4 regions of the Paracoccus sp. P2 genome follow, and region 3 is predicted to be linked to each of the others. Evidence: riboswitches for the same ligand, from Rfam matches in the RefSeq annotation. Region 3 holds a riboswitch; each other region holds the start of a gene.
The links. A riboswitch is a leader RNA that binds a small molecule or an ion and turns the genes downstream of it on or off. The one in region 3 is predicted to bind cobalamin.

Region 1: another riboswitch for cobalamin. It lies ahead of ACDP63_RS08880 (ribonucleoside triphosphate reductase); the one in region 3 lies ahead of ACDP63_RS04730 (DUF1636 family protein).
Region 2: another riboswitch for cobalamin. It lies ahead of nrdH (glutaredoxin-like protein NrdH); the one in region 3 lies ahead of ACDP63_RS04730 (DUF1636 family protein).
Region 4: another riboswitch for cobalamin. It lies ahead of ACDP63_RS00870 (TonB-dependent receptor plug domain-containing protein); the one in region 3 lies ahead of ACDP63_RS04730 (DUF1636 family protein).

Annotation. Positions count from the first base shown of each region.
Region 1 covers NZ_JBGOSN010000010.1:91,191-96,061, reverse strand. The annotation lists gene ACDP63_RS08885 (TonB-dependent receptor) at 1-1,877, shown strand, start outside; cobalamin riboswitch at 2,124-2,337, shown strand; gene ACDP63_RS08880 (ribonucleoside triphosphate reductase) at 2,537-4,282, shown strand; gene nrdD (anaerobic ribonucleoside-triphosphate reductase) at 4,297-4,479, shown strand; gene ACDP63_RS08870 (anaerobic ribonucleoside-triphosphate reductase activating protein) at 4,472-4,871, shown strand, end outside.
Region 2 covers NZ_JBGOSN010000001.1:189,341-194,211, forward strand. The annotation lists gene nrdE (class 1b ribonucleoside-diphosphate reductase subunit alpha) at 24-2,150, opposite strand; gene nrdI (class Ib ribonucleoside-diphosphate reductase assembly flavoprotein NrdI) at 2,132-2,548, opposite strand; gene nrdH (glutaredoxin-like protein NrdH) at 2,557-2,778, opposite strand; cobalamin riboswitch at 2,870-3,061, opposite strand; gene ACDP63_RS00910 (TonB-dependent receptor) at 3,435-4,871, shown strand, end outside.
Region 3 covers NZ_JBGOSN010000005.1:16,059-20,929, reverse strand. The annotation lists gene ACDP63_RS04740 (hypothetical protein) at 1-587, opposite strand, end outside; gene cobO (cob(I)yrinic acid a,c-diamide adenosyltransferase) at 649-1,260, opposite strand; cobalamin riboswitch at 1,298-1,499, shown strand; gene ACDP63_RS04730 (DUF1636 family protein) at 1,575-1,928, shown strand; gene cobW (cobalamin biosynthesis protein CobW) at 1,932-2,966, shown strand; gene cobN (cobaltochelatase subunit CobN) at 2,970-4,871, shown strand, end outside.
Region 4 covers NZ_JBGOSN010000001.1:181,330-186,200, reverse strand. The annotation lists gene ACDP63_RS00880 (PLP-dependent aminotransferase family protein) at 1-171, shown strand, start outside; gene ACDP63_RS00875 (SLC13 family permease) at 181-1,956, opposite strand; cobalamin riboswitch at 2,089-2,305, shown strand; gene ACDP63_RS00870 (TonB-dependent receptor plug domain-containing protein) at 2,440-4,359, shown strand; gene ACDP63_RS00865 (ABC transporter substrate-binding protein) at 4,353-4,871, shown strand, end outside.

The DNA of each region.
Region 1 (4,871 bases), on a different contig from region 3:
AGAGCGGCGGGCAGGACAGCACCGCCGATGCGGCGACGGGCATCGCCAACGTGACCTATGTCGCCTCGGGCGGCCAAGGCGGCGCCCCCACCATCCGCGGGCAGGACAGCGAGGGTCCGAATTCCGGCGCGGTGGCCTTCTTCGGCGGCACGGCCCCGCGGCTGGCCTTCAATCTGGACGGGCATTACCTGGGCTATAACGAGATCGTCTGGGGCAGCCAGGCGCTTTGGGACGTCGAGTCGATCGAGGTCTTTCGCGGCCCGCAGACCGCGACCCAAGGCGCGAACTCGATCGCCGGGGCGATCATCGTCAAGACCAAGGATCCGACTTTCCAGCCCGAGGGCGCCGCGCAGCTGGAATATGGCAGCCACAACCGCCGCCGCGCCAGCCTGATGGCCTCGGGGCCCTTGTCCGAGGATCTGGCCGGGCGCATCGCCGTCGACTACTGGGCGCGCGACAATTACATCGACTATACCAACCCGGATTTCGCCGTCGGCTCGACCGACCAGGACCATGAATCCCGCACCATCCGCGCCAAGCTGCTGTGGCAGCCGCAGGAGATCCCGGGGCTCGAGGGCAAGCTGACCTTCTCGCACAGCCTGACCAACCGGCCGAACTGGGAAGCCGCGACCGAGCCCTATGAGGATCTGGAAAGCGCCACCGCCTCGAATCCCAGCTGGCGGCTGCGCACGAACACCACCATCCTTGATGTCAGCTATGAATTCGGCAATGGCTGGACGTTGTTCAACCAGCTGCAATATTCCGACATCTGGGTCAAACGCTCGACCGAGCCGGTCAGCGCGGGCACAGCGATCCTGGATCAGGACGTGACCTCGAACGAGACGCGCGTAACCTTCGGGACGCCCGAAGACCAGTTCAGCGGCGTAGCGGGACTGTTCGTCTCGCGCACCGATTCGGACGAGCTTCTGGATTACCGCGGCACCACCACCTATGACGACCGCAAGGACAGCCTGGGGATATTCGCCGAAACCACCTGGCGCCTTGCCGACCGCTGGAGCCTGACCGGCGGGCTGCGCTATCAGCGCGACGACATCACCCGGCGCGGCGTGTCGAGCTTTACCCCGAACGTGCTGGATTACGACGAAAGCTTCGACGCCTGGCTGCCCAGGATCGCGCTGGCCTATGACCTGGACGCATCGACCCGCATCGGCGCCATGATCAGCAAGGGTTACAACCCAGGCGGGGTGACGCTGAACCTGACCAGCGGGGAATACGTGCCCTTCGACGCCGAGACCTCGTGGAACTACGAGATCTTCGGCCGCACCCGGTTGCTCGACGACCGGCTGGAACTGACCGGCAACCTGTTCTACACCCAGCTCCATGATGCGCAGCGCTATGTCGTGACCAGCCTGCCCGAGAACATCGGCAGTTCGATCACCGTCAATGCCGAGCGCGCCAAGTCCTATGGCCTGGAACTGGGGATGGACTATCTGCTGCGCGACAATCTGCGGGTCAAGGCGGGGCTGGGCCTGTTGCATACCGAGATCAGCCGCTTCACCAGCGCGGCGGCGGATTACCAGGGCCATCGCTTCGGCCGGTCCCCGGACTATACGCTTTCGCTGGCGGCCGATTGGGACATCACCCCGGAATGGCGGCTCAGCGGCCAGCTGCGCCATACCGACGGCTATTATTCCGACGACAACGAGGACCGCGACACCTGGGTCGATTCCTATACCGTGGCCAATGCCCGGCTGACCTGGCAACCGCGCGAGAACCTGCAGGCCTTCGCCTATGTCAACAACCTGTTCGACGACCGCTCGGTGACCTATCTGCGGGCCAGCCGCTCGATCGGCGGCTTCGAGGCCACCGTGGTCGAGCCACGCGAGCTGGGTATCGGCCTGAAGATGACCTTCTGATGCGAACGAATGCCCCGACAAGGATCGGGGCATTCATCTTCTCTAAGAGCCTGCTGATCCATCGGGCCTGGACTGGCCGGTTCCGAATTGTACGACGCTCTACCACAAGCAGAAAATTTGCATGTACAAAACCGTATCGGCCTGCTTCAGGTCCGCTGCACCCGTTGTTGTGAGCGGTCTGACTTCCTCTCTTGGACAAAGTGTCGCAGGTCAATACAACATCTTGACGGATACGGCGCCTTAATCCCTATATGTAGGCATCACGGTTCTTTCGGGTCGATCCGGCCCGAAAGCGAAGAGGGAAGCCGGTGCGCCTTTCGGAGCAAGGCCGGCGCTGCCCCCGCAACTGTAAGCAGCGAGCCTGCGCCGGATCACGCCACTGGTGCCGCACGGCATTGGGAAGGCCGGCAAGGGCCGCGACCTGCGAGCCAGGAGACCTGCCGTGACGATGACGATGAACCACGGGCGGGGTGTCCCGGCGGTGCGCCTGGCAATGCGGCCTTGTCGCCGCAGGGCTCCATGCGTCCTGGCCTGCCCCGCCCACAGCAGCACGGGGAACAGATGCGGCCATTCTTCACCACCAGACCTGCCGAGGCCGGCGTCGCCGTCCGCAGCACCGCAAGGGCGGCAGCAAGCCGCAGGCAAGGGAGGGCGCGTTGATGCCGGCGCCGCTTACGCCCCCGCCCGCCGCGCCGGCAAGGGATGTCGCCGTCGATGTCGCCTCGTCGGTCAACGAATACTTGGACCGTGCCGATTGGCGGGTGAATGCCAACGCCAACCAGGACTATTCGCTCGGCGGGCTGATCCTGAACGTCTCGGGCAAGGTGGTGGCCAACTACTGGCTGTCGCATGTCTATCCGCTTGCCGTGGGCGAGGCGCACCGCCGGGGCGACCTGCATATCCACGACCTCGACATGCTGGCCGGCTATTGCGCCGGCTGGTCGCTGCGCACCTTGCTGACCGAGGGCTTCAACGGCGTCCCCGGCAAGGTCGAGGCCGGGCCGCCGAAACGCCTGTCCAGCGCCATCGGCCAGATCGTGAACTTCCTGGGAACGCTGCAAAACGAATGGGCCGGCGCGCAGGCCTTCAGTTCCTTCGACACCTATATGGCCCCCTTCATCCGCAAGGATGGCTTGGGCTATGCCGAGGTGCGGCAGGCCATGCAGGAGCTGATCTTCAACCTCAACGTCCCCTCGCGCTGGGGCACGCAGACCCCGTTCACCAACCTGACCTTCGACTGGGTCTGCCCCGAGGATCTGCGCGACCAGGTGCCCGTGATCGGCGGTCAGCCAATGAATTTCACCTATGGCGCCTTGCAGGCCGAGATGGACATGATCAACCGCGCCTATATCGAGGTGATGACGCGCGGCGACGAAAAGGGCCGGGTCTTCACCTTTCCGATCCCGACCTACAACATCACGCCGGACTTTCCCTGGGACAGCGAGAACGCCAAGCTGCTGTTCGCGATGACGGCGAAATACGGCCTGCCCTATTTCCAGAACTTCCTGAACTCGGACCTCAAGCCGAACATGGTGCGGTCCATGTGCTGCCGGCTGCAACTGGACCTGACCGAGCTGCTGAAACGCGGCAACGGCCTGTTCGGCAGCGCCGAGCAGACCGGCTCGCTGGGCGTCGTCACCGTCAACTGCGCGCGGCTGGGCCATCTGCACAAGGGCAACGAGGCCGGGCTCCGGCGTCGCCTGGACGAATTGCTCGACCTGGGCCGCGACAGCCTGGAGATCAAGCGCCGGGTGATCCAGCGGCTGATGGACGACGGGCTGTTTCCCTATAGCCGGCGCTACCTGGGCACGCTGCGCAACCATTTTTCGACCCTGGGCGTGAACGGCATCAACGAGATGATCCGCAACTTCACCGACGATGCACATGACATCACCACGAGCTGGGGCCATGGCTTCGCGCTGCGGCTGCTCGACCATCTGCGGGCGCGCATCACCGCCTTCCAGGAACAGACCGGACATCTCTATAACTTGGAGGCGACGCCGGCAGAGGGCACCACCTATCGCTTCGCCAAGGAGGACCGCAAGCGTTTCCCCGGCATTCTCCAGGCCGGCACCGAACACGAGCCTTACTACACAAACTCGAGCCAGCTTCCGGTCGGCTTTACCGACGACCCGTTCGAGGCGCTGGAACGGCAAGAGGCGCTGCAGCGCAAATACACCGGCGGCACGGTCTTGCATCTCTACATGGGCACGCAGCTGTCCTCGGCCGAGGCCTGCCGCAAGCTGGTGCGCCGGGCACTGGAGAACTTCGGCCTGCCCTACATCACCGTCACGCCGACATTCTCGGTCTGCCCCAGGCATGGCCATATCGCGGGCGAACACGCGTTCTGCCCGCGCTGCGACGAAGAGCTTATCGCGAAAAAGCGGCAATCGGCCGCGCATTGAGAAAGGAAAAGACCATGTTCGACGACCGGAAAACCGGACCGGAAGAGATCCTGCTGGCGGATGAGGAACGCCAGCCCTGCGAGATCTGGACGCGGGTGATGGGCTATCACCGCCCGGTATCCTCGTTCAACCGCGGCAAGAAGGGCGAATTCCGCGAGCGGCTGTATTTCAGCGAGCGGCAGGCCGATCTTGGCTGAGATCCGCATCGGCGGCCTGCAGCGCCTCTCCAGCTGCGACTGGCCGGGCGAGCTGGTCGCCACCCTTTTCCTGCAGGGCTGTCCCTGGGACTGCCCCTATTGCCACAACCCGCATCTCATCCCGCCCGAGGCCGAGGGGGCGCTGGATTGGCAAGAGATCCTGGGCTTTCTGGCGGGACGGCGCAGCCTGCTCGACGGCGTGGTGTTCTCGGGCGGGGAACCGACGCTTCAGCGCGGCCTGCCCCAGGCGATGCGGGCGGTCCGGGACCTGGGGTTCAGGACCGGCCTGCATACGGCCGGCCCTTACCCGGCCCGGCTTGCGGCGGTGCTGCCGCTTTGCGACTGGGTCGGCTTCGACGTGAAGGCGCCGTTTTCCGGCTATCGGCGGGTGA
Region 2 (4,871 bases), on a different contig from region 3:
TGCGGGGGCAGACAGCCCCCGCCTCAAAGCGTGCAGGAGACGCAGCCCTGCACCTCGGTGCCTTCCAGCGCGGTCTGGCGCAGCCGGATGTAATAGATCGTCTTGATGCCTTTCTTCCAGGCATGGATCTGGGCGCGGTTGATGTCGCGCGTGGTGGCCTCGGCCGGGAAGAACAGCGTCAGCGACAGGCCCTGGTCGACATGCTCGGTCGCCGCCGCATAGGTGTCGATGATCGCCTCGGGGCCGATCTCGTAGGCGTCGCGGTAATAGTCCAGGTTGTCGTTGTCCATGAAGGGCGCGGGGTAATAGACCCGGCCGATCTTGCCTTCCTTGCGGATCTCGATCCTGGCGACGATGGGGTGGATCGAGCTGGTCGAGTTGTTGATGTAGCTGATCGAGCCCGTCGGCGGCACCGCCTGCAGGTTACGGTTGTAAAGCCCGTGCCGCATCACCGATTCCCGCAGCATGGCCCAATCCTCGCGGGTGGGCAGGCTGATGCCCGCGAAGACCCGCGCAACCTCGGGCAGCGAGGGCAGCCAGTCGCGCGTGACGTATTTGTCGAAGAACGAGCCGTCGGCATATTTCGACGTCTCGAAATCCTTGAAGGTCCGGCCCTTTTCCTGCGCAAGCCCGTTCGAGGCGCGGATGGCGTGATAGGCGACGGCGGCGAAATAGACGCTGGTGAACTCGATCCCCTCGGGGCTGCCGTAATGGATGCGCTCGCGCGCCAGGAAGCCGTGCAGGTTCATCTGGCCCAGGCCCACGGCATGCGCCTCGTCATTGCCGCGCCGGATCGAGGGCACGGCCTCGATCGCCGACATTTCCGACACCGCGGTCAGCGCCCGGATCGCCATCTCGACGGTCGCGCCGAAATCCGGCCCGTCCATGGTCGCGGCGATGTTCAGCGAGCCGAGATTGCATGAAATATCAGTGCCTAAATGGGAATAGCTCAGATCTTCGTTGAACGTGCTCGCCTCGTTCACCTGCAGGATCTCGCTGCACAGGTTCGACATGCTGATGCGGCCGGCGACCGGGTTGGCGCGGTTCACCGTGTCCTCGAACATGATATAGGGATAGCCGCTCTCGAACTGGATCTCGGCCAGGGTCTGGAAGAAGGCGCGGGCATTGATCTTCTTCTTCCTGATGCGCTTGTCGTCGACCATCTCGGCATATTTCTCGGTCACGGAAATCTCCGAGAAGGGCAGGCCGTAGACCCGCTCCACGTCATGGGGCGAGAACAGATACATGTCCTCGTTGCGCTTGGCGAGCTCGAAGGTCACGTCGGGGATGACCACGCCGAGCGACAGCGTCTTGATGCGGATCTTCTCGTCGGCATTCTCGCGCTTGGTGTCGAGGAAGCGCAGGATGTCGGGGTGATGCGCGTTCAGGTAGACCGCCCCCGCGCCCTGCCGCGCGCCCAGCTGGTTGGCATAGGAAAAGCTGTCCTCCAGCAGTTTCATTACCGGGATGACGCCCGAGGACTGGTTCTCGATCCCCTTGATCGGCGCGCCGGCCTCGCGCAGGTTGGTCAGCATCAGGGCGACGCCGCCGCCGCGCTTGGAAAGCTGCAGCGCCGAATTGATGCCGCGGCCGATGCTCTCCATGTTGTCCTCCAGCCGCAAGAGGAAGCACGAGATCAGCTCGCCCCGCGACTTCTTGCCGGCGTTCAGGAAGGTCGGCGTCGCCGGCTGGAAGCGGCCCGACAGGATTTCCTCCATGAAGCGCATGGCGAGATCCTGGTCGCCGCGCGCCAAGGCCAGCGCGACCATGACCACCCGGTCCTCGTAGCGTTCCAGATAGCGCCGCCCGTCGCGGGTCTTCAGCGTGTAGCTGGTATAATACTTGAAGGCGCCCAGGAAGGTCGGAAAGCGGAACTTCCGCGCATAGGCCGCGTCCCAGATCCGGTGCAGGAACTCGCGCGGATACTGCTCCAAGACTTCGGCCTCGTAATAGCCCTCGTCCACCAGATAGCCCAGCTTCTCGTCCAGCGAGTGGAAGAAGACGGTGTTCTGGTTGACATGCTGCAGGAAATACTGCCGCGCGGCCTTGCGATCCGCGTCGAAGCGGATGCGGCCCTCGCCGTCGTAAAGGTTCAGCATCGCGTTCAGCGCGTGATAGTCCAGCTCGGCCTTTACGCCATCGTCAAGCATTCCGTCCCCCAGAATTTCTCAAGCCCCGCCCGGACGCGGGAAAGATCATTGTCGTCGCCCGCCAGCTCGAAGCGGTAAAGCACGGGCACGTTGCATTTTGCGGCGATCACCCTGGCCGACAGGGCGAAGGCGGTGCCGAAATTGCGGTTGCCGCTGCCGATCACGCCGCGCAGCAGGCCGCGGCGGGCGGGATCGTTCAGAAAACGGATCACCTGTTTCGGCACCGCGCCGCGTCCCTCGCCATCGGCATAGGTCGGGCAGATCAGCACATAGGGCGCCGCGGGCTGCGGCAGCGCGTCGCGCGGCGAGACCGGAATGCGCCCGGCCGCCAGCCCCAGCCGCGCGACGAAGCGCGCGGTGTTCCCCGAGGCCGAGGAATAATAGACCAGCCCGCCCATGGCGCCGGTCAGGACAGCCGGCCGATCATGTCGGGCCGGAAGCCCGCCCAATGCGCATCGCCGGCGACGACCACCGGGGCCTGACGATAGCCCAGCGAGGCGACCAGCTCCATCGCCGCCTCGTCCTCGGTCAGGTCGACCAGCCGATAAGCCAGGCCGCGCGCGTCGAGCGCCCGCGTGGTGGCGGTGCATTGCACGCAGGCGGGCTTGGAGTAAACGGTGATGGGCATGGCCCGGCTCCTTCTGTTCTGTCGGCAAGAGGGGGCCGGGCCGATGGACATGCCACCGGACCCTGTTCCAGCCCCGCGCCCGCCGCACGGTTTCGTTCTTTCGCGCCATGGCAGGTCTTCTGACTTGCGGGTCTCGGCTCGGCCGGCCTTCCCGGAGCCTGGGCTCCAGTGGCATTCCAGCGTCGCTCGCCGCTTACAGCTGCGGGGGCAGTGCCGGCTTTTCACCGGCTTCCCTTTTCATCCCCGAGTCGGCCCCAGGGCAACCATGACCCCCGCAGTTAGCCACGGGTCACAGGCCGGGTCAATCCAGATTTAGTGGGCGATGGCACTGTTCTTGGAACATCTGGTGGGCCGCCGGGATCGCGGGCAGGGGCTGGATATGCTGCCGGCGGCGGTGATGACGGGCCATGGCGCGGGCGCAGCACCCGGCAGACTGTTGGATTATGGCAACAGGCGAGGTTGCGGAGCCGGGAAATGACGCTGCGTCGTTTGACAAGGTATGACAATTTGTCCTCTTGCGTTGATCAAGCGCAGCCGGACCGCGGTTTCACCCCGCTTTCCGCTGCGCGAACGCGCAAGCCATTGATGAGCCAGCACCTTCCTGTCGTTTCCGCCTTGAGGCGGTTGCGACTCATCTTTCGTGCCGGGATCAACCCATGAACAAAACCCATCCCAAACCGCCTGCCTCGGGGTCAGCCGCGCAATTGCTGCCGACCCTGGGCTTGCTGCCCGTGCTGGCCATCTCGGCCGGCGTGGCCGGCCCCGCCCAGGCGCAGGATACCGTTACCCTGGACACGGTGGTCATCCGCCGCCAGCAGGGCAACGAGGCCGAGACCAGCTACAAGGTCACCGAGAGCGCCTCGGACAAGGCCACCGCGCCGCTGCTCGACACGCCCAAGACCGTGACCGTCGTCACCGCGCGCCAGATCGAGGAGCGCGGCCAGACCTCGGTCGCGGACGTGCTGCGCACCACGCCGGGCGTCACCCTGGGCGCGGGCGAGGGCGGCGTGCCGCAGGGCGTGCGCCCCTATATCCGCGGCTTCGAGGCCAGCCAGGACATGCTGGTCGACGGCATGCGCAACGCCTCGCGCACGCAATACGAGGCCTTCAACCTGGAATCGATCGAGATCAGCAAGGGTCCGGGCGGCGTCTATTCCGGCGCCGGTTCGACCGGCGGCACCATCAGCCTGAACAGCAAGACCCCGCAGTCGGGCGCCTTTGACGAGGTGGCGCTGTCCTATGGCACCGGCAACTATGTCCGCGGCACGCTGGATTCGAACCGTGAATTCGGCGCGATCGGCCTGCGCCTGAACCTGATGGGGCAGCACGTCGACGATCTGGGCGGGCGCGACGGCGTCGAGTCCCGGCGCTTCGGCGTGGCGCCCAGCATCAGCTATCGCCTGACCGACGACAGCAAGATCACCGCCGGGCTGTATTACTACAAGGACGAGGATACGCCCGATTACGGCGTGCCGATGTCCAATGCGAGCACGCCGGCGGCATGGCGGCGTGGTTCGGGCACCAGCGTCGACCCGTTCCTGCCGGCCGATGTCGAGCCCGATACCTTCTACGGCCTGCACGCGCGCGATTTCCGCGATCTCGAATCCGCCTCGGGCTATGTGAAGTTCGAACATGCCTTCTCGGACAGCCTGCGGCTGACCACGGCCCTGCGCAAGGCGCGCGACACCAACACCTATGTCGTGACCTCGCCGACCTCGGGCAGCGACGGGCTGGTGTCGCGCAGTTCCAAGGCTTCGGACCGGGTGAACGAGACCGTGTCGTTCAACGCCCAGCTTTCGGGCGAGGCACGGGCCTGGGGCGTCGAGCATCGCTTCGCGGTCGGGGTGGACATCGCCAATTCCCGCGCCGCCACCCGCCGGCTGGCGGTGAACAATCCCGACCCGATGCCGACCTCGCCCTATGAGAATCCGAATCCCGGCGCGTTCTGGGGCGGCAGCATCGAGCGCGGCGGCGAGACCGGCTACAGCACCACCAAGTCGCGCGGCGTCTACGCGCTGGACACCATCACCTTCACCCCGCAATGGGAGGTGACGGTGGGGCTACGCTGGGACGATTACAGCGTCGACAGCGTC
Region 3 (4,871 bases):
TGATCGACGCCGCCGGCCTTGCCGGGCGCGCCGTTCACCGACCATTCCATTCGCGCCGTGCGCTGGTGATCGCGCGAAACCACCTGCGGCTCGGCCGAGGGCTGGTCGGGCGCGGTTTCGGCAGCAGGCAGCGGCGGCGCATATTGCACCGATTCGATGACGTAATCCGTCATCACCGCCTTCTGTTCGCGAAAGCTCATCAGCGATTCGTCCCAGATGCCGGTCGATTCGACCCTGGTCGAGCCCTTCTGCTCGAACATCTTCGGCACCACCACCGACCAGCTCAGCACCTGGTCCTCGCTGACGCCCCAGCTGCCGTCGCCATTGTCGGTCAGCCGATAGGTCAGGGCCGAGACGCTGACCTGGGCCTGATCGGCCGGAACCTGCGCCAGAAGCGGCGCCGGATCGATGCGCAGCTCATAGCTTTCGCCCTGCGGGGTGACGGCGACCACGCCCTCGGTGCCGCCGAAATAGGTCTGGAAAACGCCGCGCAGCCTTTGGGCCCCCTCATCGGTGGCGGGCACCGCCCAGGCCGCCGAGACGGGGCAGATCGCCAGCAGTGCCACAAGGCCTTGTCTCGCAAACATGTTCGAACATCCTTTCGAAAAATCACTCGTTCTGCACCAGCGGCAGATGACAGGAAACGGGCTAGAACTCCACCCCAGGCTGGGCCTTGATGCCGTCGCGGAAGGGGTGCTTGACCTGCTCCATCTCGGTCACAAGATCGGCCAGCGCGACAAGTTCCGGCTTGGCATTGCGCCCGGTCAGCACGACATGGGTCATCGGCGGCTTTTCGCTGCGCAGGAAGTCCAGCACCTCGTCCAGGTCCAGGTAGTCATAGCGCAGGGCGATGTTGATCTCGTCCAGCAGGACCATGCGGATCTGCGGATCGCGGATCAGTTCCTTGGCCTTTTCCCAACCGGCGCGGGCGGCGGCGATGTCGCGCGCCTTGTCCTGCGTCTCCCAGGTGAAGCCCTCGCCCATGGCGTGAAACTGGCACAGACCGGCGAAATGCGCGGTCAGCAGCCGCCGCTCGCCCGTGTCCCAGGCGCCCTTGATGAACTGCACCACCGCGCAGGGCATGCCATGGGCGATGCAGCGCAGGATCATGCCAAAGCCGGACGAGGACTTGCCCTTGCCCTTGCCGGTATGGACGATGACCAGGCCCTTCTCGCCCTGCTTCTCGGCCATCATCCGGTCGCGGGCAGCCTTGATCTTCGCCATCTTCTCGGCATGGCGGGCGTTGTCGTCGGTCTGCATCGGGCACTCCTTCGCTTGACAAGTCGGGACCGGGCGCGCACAGACAGGGGGCGCTGGTTCCTGTCCTACGACAGGCGAAGAGGGAATGCGACAGGCAACCGCCTGGAAGCAGCCGCCCCCGCGACCGTGACCGGAAAGGTCGCCCCATGGCCACTGGCGAAAGCCGGGAAGGCGGGGCGGCCGTGGGCCAAAGCCCGAATCCGCAAGCCGGGAGACCTGCCAGCGCGCGAAGGATTGACCGGCGGACGGGGTGTTCCCGCTGGGGCTTGGGCGCTGGTCCCCTGCCTCGTGCCGCCTTGAGGGATGAAGGGCGCATGACAGTCACGCTGCATGTCTGCATCACCTGCCGCGCCGGCCAGCCGGTGCTTGAGGGCGAGCCGGTGCCCGGCGCGCGGCTGCATGACGCGCTGGCAGCCGAAGGCGCACCGGATGGCGTGCGCATCGTCCCGGTCGAATGCCTGTCCGCCTGCGCCAGCGGCGCCGCCATCGCGCTGTCGGCGCCGGGCCGCTGGACCTATGTCTATGGCCGCATGTCGGCCGAGGACGCCCCCGAGATCCTGCTAGGCGCCGCCGCCTATGCCCAGGCCCCCGACGGCATCGTGCCCTGGCGCGAGCGCGTCACGATTTTCCGCAAGCGCAGCCTCGCGCGCATTCCCCCGATCGGATAAGAAATGAGCGACCTGACCAAGACCCCCGTGACCGTCATCACCGGCTTTCTCGGCGCCGGCAAGACCACGCTGATCCGCCACCTGATGCTGAACCCGCAGGGCAAGCGGCTGGCGGTGCTGGTCAACGAATTCGGCACCATGGGCGTCGACGGCGAGATCCTGAAATCCTGCGCCGACGAGAACTGCCCGGCCGAGAACATCATGGAGCTGTCGAACGGCTGCATCTGCTGCACGGTGGCCGACGATTTCATCCCGACGCTGGAGCGGCTGATGGCGATGCCGGTGAAACCCGACCACATCCTGATCGAGACCTCGGGCCTTGCCCTGCCCAAGCCCTTGCTGAAAGCCTTCGACTGGCCCGCCATCCGCTCGCGCATCACCGTGGACGGGGTGATCGCGCTGGCCGATGCCGAAGCCGTCGCTGCCGGCCGCTTCGCCCCGGACGAGGCCGCCGTCGAGGCGCAGCGCGCCGCCGACGACAGCCTCGACCACGAAACGCCCCTGTCCGAGGTGTTCGAGGACCAGATCGCCTGCGCCGACATCGTGCTGCTGTCCAAGGCCGACCTGGCCGGCGAGGACGGGCTGGCCGCCGCCCGCGCGGTGATCGAGGCCGAGGCGCCGCGCAAGCTGCCGATCCTGCCGTTGACCGATGGGGTGATCGACCCGCGGGTGATCCTTGGGCTGGGCGCGGCGGCCGAGGACGACCTTGCCGCCCGCCCCAGCCATCACGACGGCGCCGACGACCACGAACATGACGATTTCGACTCGGTGGTGATCGAGCTGGCCGAGATCGCCGACCCCGGCGAGCTTGCCACCCGCATCGAGCGGCTGGCGCGCGAGCAGAACATCCTGCGCGTCAAGGGCCATGTCGCCGTCGCCGGCAAGCCCATGCGCCTGCTGGTCCAGGCCGTGGGCGAACGGGTGCGGCACCAATACGACCGGCCCTGGGGCGACGGGCCCCGCGCCTCGCGCCTTGTCGTCATCGCCGAGCATGACGATATCGACGAGGCCGCGATCCGGGCGGTCCTGGCCGCGTAAGCCATGCACGTCGTCTTCCGCGAAAGCCGTGGGCTTGAGGAAACCGAGGTCCCGACCGACCCCGGCCAAAGCCCCGCCGACCTGGTGGTGCTGTCCTATTCCGACAGCGACCTCGGCGCTTTCGCGGCGGGCTGGCACCGGGCGGCCGGCGGCCTGCCCACGCTGCGGCTGTGCAACCTCGCGGCGCTGCGGCACCCGGTCTCGGTCGATCAATATGTCGAGGCGACGCTTTCGGGCGCCCGCGCCGTGCTGGTCCGGCTGATCGGCGGCGAGCCCTATTGGCCCTATGGCGTGGCCAGCCTTCAAGACCTCGCCCATCGCTGCGGCATCGCGCTGGCCTTCCTGCCGGCGGACGGGCGCCCTGATCCCACGCTGGACCGTTTCTCGACCCTGCCGGTGCCGCTGCTGCGCCGGCTTTCGGCGCTCTGCGACCAGGGCGGCGCGGTCGCGGCGCAGATGGCACTGGCGGAACTGGCGCAGGCGGCAGGACTGCCCGCCGCCCCGGTCCGTGGCGAGGCCGCGATCCCGGATTTCGGCTTCTACGACCCCGACCGCGGCGTGATCGACCGCCCCGAGCCCGGCCTGCTGGTCAGCTTCTATCGCAGCTACCTGACCGCCGCCGACCTTGCGCCGGTGGATGCGATGATCCGCGCCCTGCGCGCGGCGGGGCTGGCGGCGACCGGGGTCTTTGCGCCCTCGCTCAAGGCGCCGGGCTTTGCCGAGTGGCTGGCGCCGCACCTGCCCGGCCTTATCGCGGTGGTGAACCTGACCGCCTTTTCCGCCCGCGACGATGCCGGCGCCACGCCCTTCGACGGTGCGGATTGCCCGGTCTTCCAGGTGGCGCTGTCCACCGCCCCCCGCGCGCTCTGGGCAGCCGAGGAGCGCGGCCTGTCCGCCGCCGATCTGGCCATGCATGTCGTGCTGCCCGAGGTCGATGGCCGCATCTTCCTGGGCGCGATCAGCTTCAAGCAACCGCAAGAGCGCGACCCCGACCTGCAATTCGCCCGCGTGATCCACGCCCCGGACACGGACCGCATCGAGGCTGCGGTGGCGCGGGTCACGGCCTGGCACCGGCTGCGGCAGGCGACACGCCGGGCGGTGGTGCTCTCCACCTATCCCGGCAAGGCGCATCAGCTTGCCCATGCCGTGGGGTTAGACGCGCTGGCATCATGCGGCACGATCCTTGGCATCCCGCATGACGACCTCGGCCACCGGCTGATGGCCGAGCGCATCCATTGGCCGCTTTCGGACTACCGGCAGGCGCTGGCCCGCCTGCCCCGACGCCTGCAGGACGACCTGCAGGCGGCATGGGGCGAGCCGCCGGCCCAGGGCTTCCGTTTCGCCGCCCTCCGCCACGGCGCAGACCTGATCGCCCTGCAGCCCGAGCGCGGCGAGGTGAAGACCCGCGCCGACGATTACCACGACCTGACGCGCACCCCGCGCCACGACTACGTTGCCTTCTACCTCTGGTTGCGGACGCAGGCGGAGGTGCTGATCCACATGGGCGCGCATGGCACGCTGGAATGGCTGCCGGGGAAATCCGTGGCGCTGTCCGATGAATGCTGGCCCGAGGCGCTGCTGGCCGACCTGCCCGTGGTCTATCCCTTCATCGTCAACGATCCGGGCGAGGCCGCGCAGGCCAAGCGCCGGCTGTCCGCGGTGACGCTGGGCCATATGCCGCCGCCGCTGGTCGACTCCGCCATCCCCGAGAACCTGGCGCATCTGGAGCGGCTGCTGGACGAATATTCCACCGCCGACGGGCTGGACCCGCGCCGCCGCGACCGGCTGATCGCGGCCATCCGCGACGAGGCCCGCGCGGCAGGGGTGGAATCCGACCTGGGCCTGCCTCCCGATGCCGCGGCCGCCGAGGCGATCCCGCTGATCGACCGCTTCCTCTGCGATCTC
Region 4 (4,871 bases), on a different contig from region 3:
CACGCGATGGCCGAGGGGGTCTGCATCTCGCCCTCCAGCGCCTTCGATCCCGAGGGGCTGGACCGCCGTTCGCTGCGGCTGAACTTTACCCTGAACCCGCCCGAGCGGCTGGAGGAGGGCTGCCGCCGCCTGGCCCGCGCCATCCGCGCCGCGCTGGCCGAGGCGGGCTGAAGCCGCCCGTCACACCGGCCAGACCATCAGGATCAGCGGCACGCCGGTCAGCACCACCAGCACCGACAGCGGCGCGCCCAGCCGGGCGTAATCGCCAAAGCGATAGCCGCCCGGCCCCATGACCAGCGTGTTGCACTGATGCCCGATGGGGGTCAGGAAGTCGCAGCCTGCCCCCACCGCCACCGCCATCAGGAAGGCATCGGGCCGATAGCCGAGTTCGCTGGCAAAGGTCGCCGCGATCGGCGCCATGACCAGCACGGTCGCGGCATTGTTCAGAAAGGGCGTGACCGCCATGGCCGCGACCAGGATCAGCGTCACCGCACCCCAGACCGGCAGGCCCATCGCCGCCTGCGACAGCCAGGCGCCCAGAAGCTCGGTCACGCCGGTCTTTTGCAGCGCCTCGCTGACCGGGATCAGCGCGCCCAGCATGACCAGGATCGGCCATTCGATGGCCTCGTAAGCCTCCTCGGCGCTGATCGTGCCGGTCAGGATCATCAGCACGGCGGCGGCGAAGAAGGCGATGGCGACAGGCACCAGCCCCGCCGCCGTCGCCGCCATGGCGACCGTCAGGATCAGCACCGGCAGCAATTGCTTGCGCACCCCGCCCAGCCGGATATGGCGCTCGGCCAGGGGCAAGAGACCCAGCACCCGCATCCGCTCGGGCAGGCGGTCGATCGGCCCCTGCACCAGCAGCACGTCGCCCGCCGCCAGCACCGTCTGGCTGAGCCGCTGGGTCATGCGATGCCCGGCGCGCGAGATGGCGATCAGGTTCACGCCATGCTGGTCGAAAAGCGCGATCCGCCCCACGCTTTGCCCCACCAGCAGCGAGGCGGGCGCGATCACCGCCTCGATCACACCGATTTGGTCGGCAGGCAGGCCCTCCTCGGCGGCCGCATCCTGCCGGGTCAGTTCCATGCCCAGCTTGGTCACGGCGCGTTCCAACGCATTCGGCTCGCCGCGCAGAAGCAGCGTGTCGCCGACGCGGATCACCGTGTCGGGCAGTGTCACCGCGCGACGGACGTCGCCCCGGATCAGCCCGGTGACGGCCACCTCGCCATCGACGGCGCCCAGATAGTCGCCCACCGTCATGCCGACGATATCGGCGCCCTCGGGGACGGTGGCTTCGGTGTGATAGTCGCTGATGTTCACCGCCTCGCTCAGCGAGGCCGTGGCACGGCGGTCGCGCGGCAGCAGCCGATGGGCGAAAAGCAGAAAGACCAGCCCCACCAGCGACAACCCGAGGCCGACCGGCGCATAGTCGAACATGGTGAAGGGCTGGCCCGTCATCTGCTCGCGCACCCGCGAGACGATGATGTTGGGCGAGGTGCCGACCAGCGTGATCAGCCCACCCAGGAGCGAGCCGAAGGCCATCGGCATCAGATAGGCCGAGGGCGAATGCCCCGAGCGCCGCGCCATCTTCAGCGCGGCGGGCATCAGCATGGCCAGCGCGCCGATGTTCTTGACCAGCGCCGACAGGCCCGTGACCGAGCCGACCAGCACCAGCAGCTGCCAGCGCAGGGCCCGCAACCGCCCGAGCAGCCGGCGTATCACCGCCTCGATCACGCCCGAGCGCGAGATGCCGGCGCTGACCACCAGCGCGCTGCCGACGATGATGACGATATCGTCGCTGAAGCCGCGGAACGCCTCGTCCGGCTTGACCGTGCCCGCCACCAGCGAGGCCAGCAGCGCGATCATCGCCACCACGTCGTAGCGCAGCCGCCCCCAGACGAACAGCACCATCATCGCGCAAAGGATCAGCACGGCCAGGAGCTGCGGCATGGCCATGTGGCTTGACCCTCCCTTTCGTCGGATACGCTATCCAATGCCGCAGGCCGGCGGGCGGTTCCGCGGCAGGACAGGTTGTCGCGGCCGCCCGGCGGCACCGGATTGGCGCTTGACAGCCCTTGCCCGGCTGCGGCAATGCAGGGCCGCTACGGTTCCGGCGGATCTGCGCCGGATCAAAAGGGAACACCGGTGCGCCCATGGGCCGCGATGCGGCCGGGGCAAGGCCGGGGCTGCCCCCGCAACTGTAAGCGGTGAGCGACGGTCGAACGTGCCACTGGGATCTCCTGGGAAGGCCGGCCCGAGCAGCGATCCGCGAGCCAGGAGACCTGCCGTGGCGATCACCCATTTCCGGCGCGGGGCGCGTCTGGAAAGCGGCCGTTCCGCAGAGGTGACGATCACCGTCCTGCGGTCGGGCCTGCCAGCCTTTCCACAGGGCATTTCTGCAAATCGCGGGCCGAACGCCCGCGTTGGAAAGGCTTTGGAATGTTCAGAACCCCGCTTTCGCTGCTGGCCACAACCGCCGCCGTACTGCCCGCCGCCCTGTTGCCCTGTGCCGCCACGGGCCAGCAGGTCCAGGACCAGGTCGTGCTTGACACCCTGGTCCTGTCCGCCGGCCTGTCGCCGGTGGCCGAAAGCGCCTATGGCCGCGCCCATACCGTGCTGACCAGCGAAGACCTGCAAAGCCGCCGGGTCATCACCGTCCAGGACGCTTTGCGCACGGTCCCCGGACTTTCCGTCACCTCGACCGGCGAAACGGTGGCCAAGATCCGCATCCGCGGCGGCGAATCCAATCACGTGCTGGTGCTGATCGACGGGGTCGAGGCCAATTCCCCCGGCAACGGCGACTATATCTTCAGCGGCATGCTGGCCGAGGACATCGAGCGCATCGAGGTGCTGCGCGGCCCGCAATCCGCCATCTACGGCGCCAATGCCGCATCCGGCGTCATCTCGATCACCACCCGTCGCGCCTCTGCGCAGGGGCCGGGCTATGGCGGCACGGTCGAGATCGGCGGGTTGGACACCCGCACCGCCAGCGCCTTTGTGCAGGCGGGGGACGGGCGCGGCAGCATCAGCCTGTCCGCGGTGGCGCGCCGCACCGATGGCGAGGACGAATCGCGCAGCCCCGGCGGGGATACCGAGTTCAACCGGCAGCGCGTGCTGGGCCTGAACGGCTCATATGATCTGACCGAAAGCGCGACCGTCGGTTTCACGCTTAGGCGCATCTGGCAGGAATACGGTTATGACCGGGCCGTCTCTTTCGTGGATTCGCCCGACGACTATATCGTCGACGCACCGCTGACCGCCGACCGGGACGAAACCTATGGTTCGCTGTGGCTGGAAGGCGAAGCTTTCGGCGGCAGGCTGCTCAACCGCTTTGCCGTCTCTGGCGCCAACCAGAACACGGCGCATTTCAACGGCGGCCTGCCGGATTACAGCGACGCCTCGCGGCTGCGGAACTTCAAATATACCGGCAGTTGGGCGCTGGATGGCGGCAATGCCCGCGATGCCGCGCAAAAGCTGAATGTGGCGGTGCAGAAGAAACGCGAGATCTACGAGAACTCCTTTGCATCGGGCGGCCGGTACGAGCGCGACACGAAATCGGCCTCTCTGGAATATCAGGGACAGTTCGACAACGGGATCGGCGTCCAGGCCGGCATGCGGCGCGATTTCAACGACGATTTCCGCCATGCGACCACCTGGAACATCGCCGCGGCATGGCAGGTGCCCGGCCGCGACCTGCGTCTGCGCGCAGCGGCCGGCAAAGCCATCGTCAATCCCACCATGTTCGAACTTTATGGCTATGCGCCGGGCAGCTATGACGGCAATGCCGATCTGACGCCCGAAACCAGCCGCAGCCAGGAAATCGGCGCCGACTGGAACTTTGCCGCGGGGCGGGGCGCGCTGGGAGTGACGCTTTTCACCAGCAAGGTCGAGGATATGATCATCGGGACCGGCAACACGTCGCAAAACCTTGACGGCACCAGCAAGCGCAAGGGGTTCGAGGCCGACCTGGAATATGAAGCGACCGACTGGCTTCGGCTGGGCGCGACCTATACCTACACGGATGCCCGCACAGAGGACGACCAGCCCGTCGTGCGCCAGCCCCGCCACCTGCTTGGCCTGCGCGCGACGGCCGATATTGCGCAGGGGCGCGGTTCGGTCACAGCCGATCTGCGCTATGCCGGCAGCAGTTACGACGCGGAATGGTTCAGGAACTACAGCCCGCCGACCACCGAATTGCCCGATTACGTCACCGTCAACCTGGCCGCCGGCTATGACCTGACCGAAAACCTGCGCCTGACAGGCCGCGTGGTGAACCTGTTCGACCGGGACTATTCCGAATCCTGGGGCTATTACGGTCAGGGCCGCACCCTTTACGCCGGCCTGACGGCGAAATGGTAAGGCGGCTCGGCCTTGTCGCCGGCCTTCTGGCCGGCCTGATCCTGCCGGGATTTTTCCAGCCCGCCGCGGCCGAGCCGCCGCGCCGGGTGCTGTCGATGAACCTCTGCACCGACCAGCTGGCGATGATGCTGGCGGCGCCGGGCCAGCTGGTCTCGGTCTCCTATCTGGCGCAGGATCCGACCGCCTCGGCCATGGCGGATCAGGCGGCGCGGCTGCCTGTCAACCACGGCCTGGCCGAGGAAATCTTCCTGATGCGGCCCGATCTGGTGCTGGCCGGGGCATGGTCCACGCCCGAGACCATCCGGCTGCTCAAGCGCCTGGAGATCCCGGTCGAGATGTTCCCGATCGAAACCGACATCGCCGGCATCCGCGCCAATATCCGCCGTATGGGCGAGGTGCTGGGGCGCGAGGCCCAGGCCCAAGCGATGCTGGCGCGTTTCGACGCCGACCTGGCGCGGCTGGCCGATGCGCCGCCGGGGCCGCGGCCGCGCGCGGCGCTTTACATGGCCAAC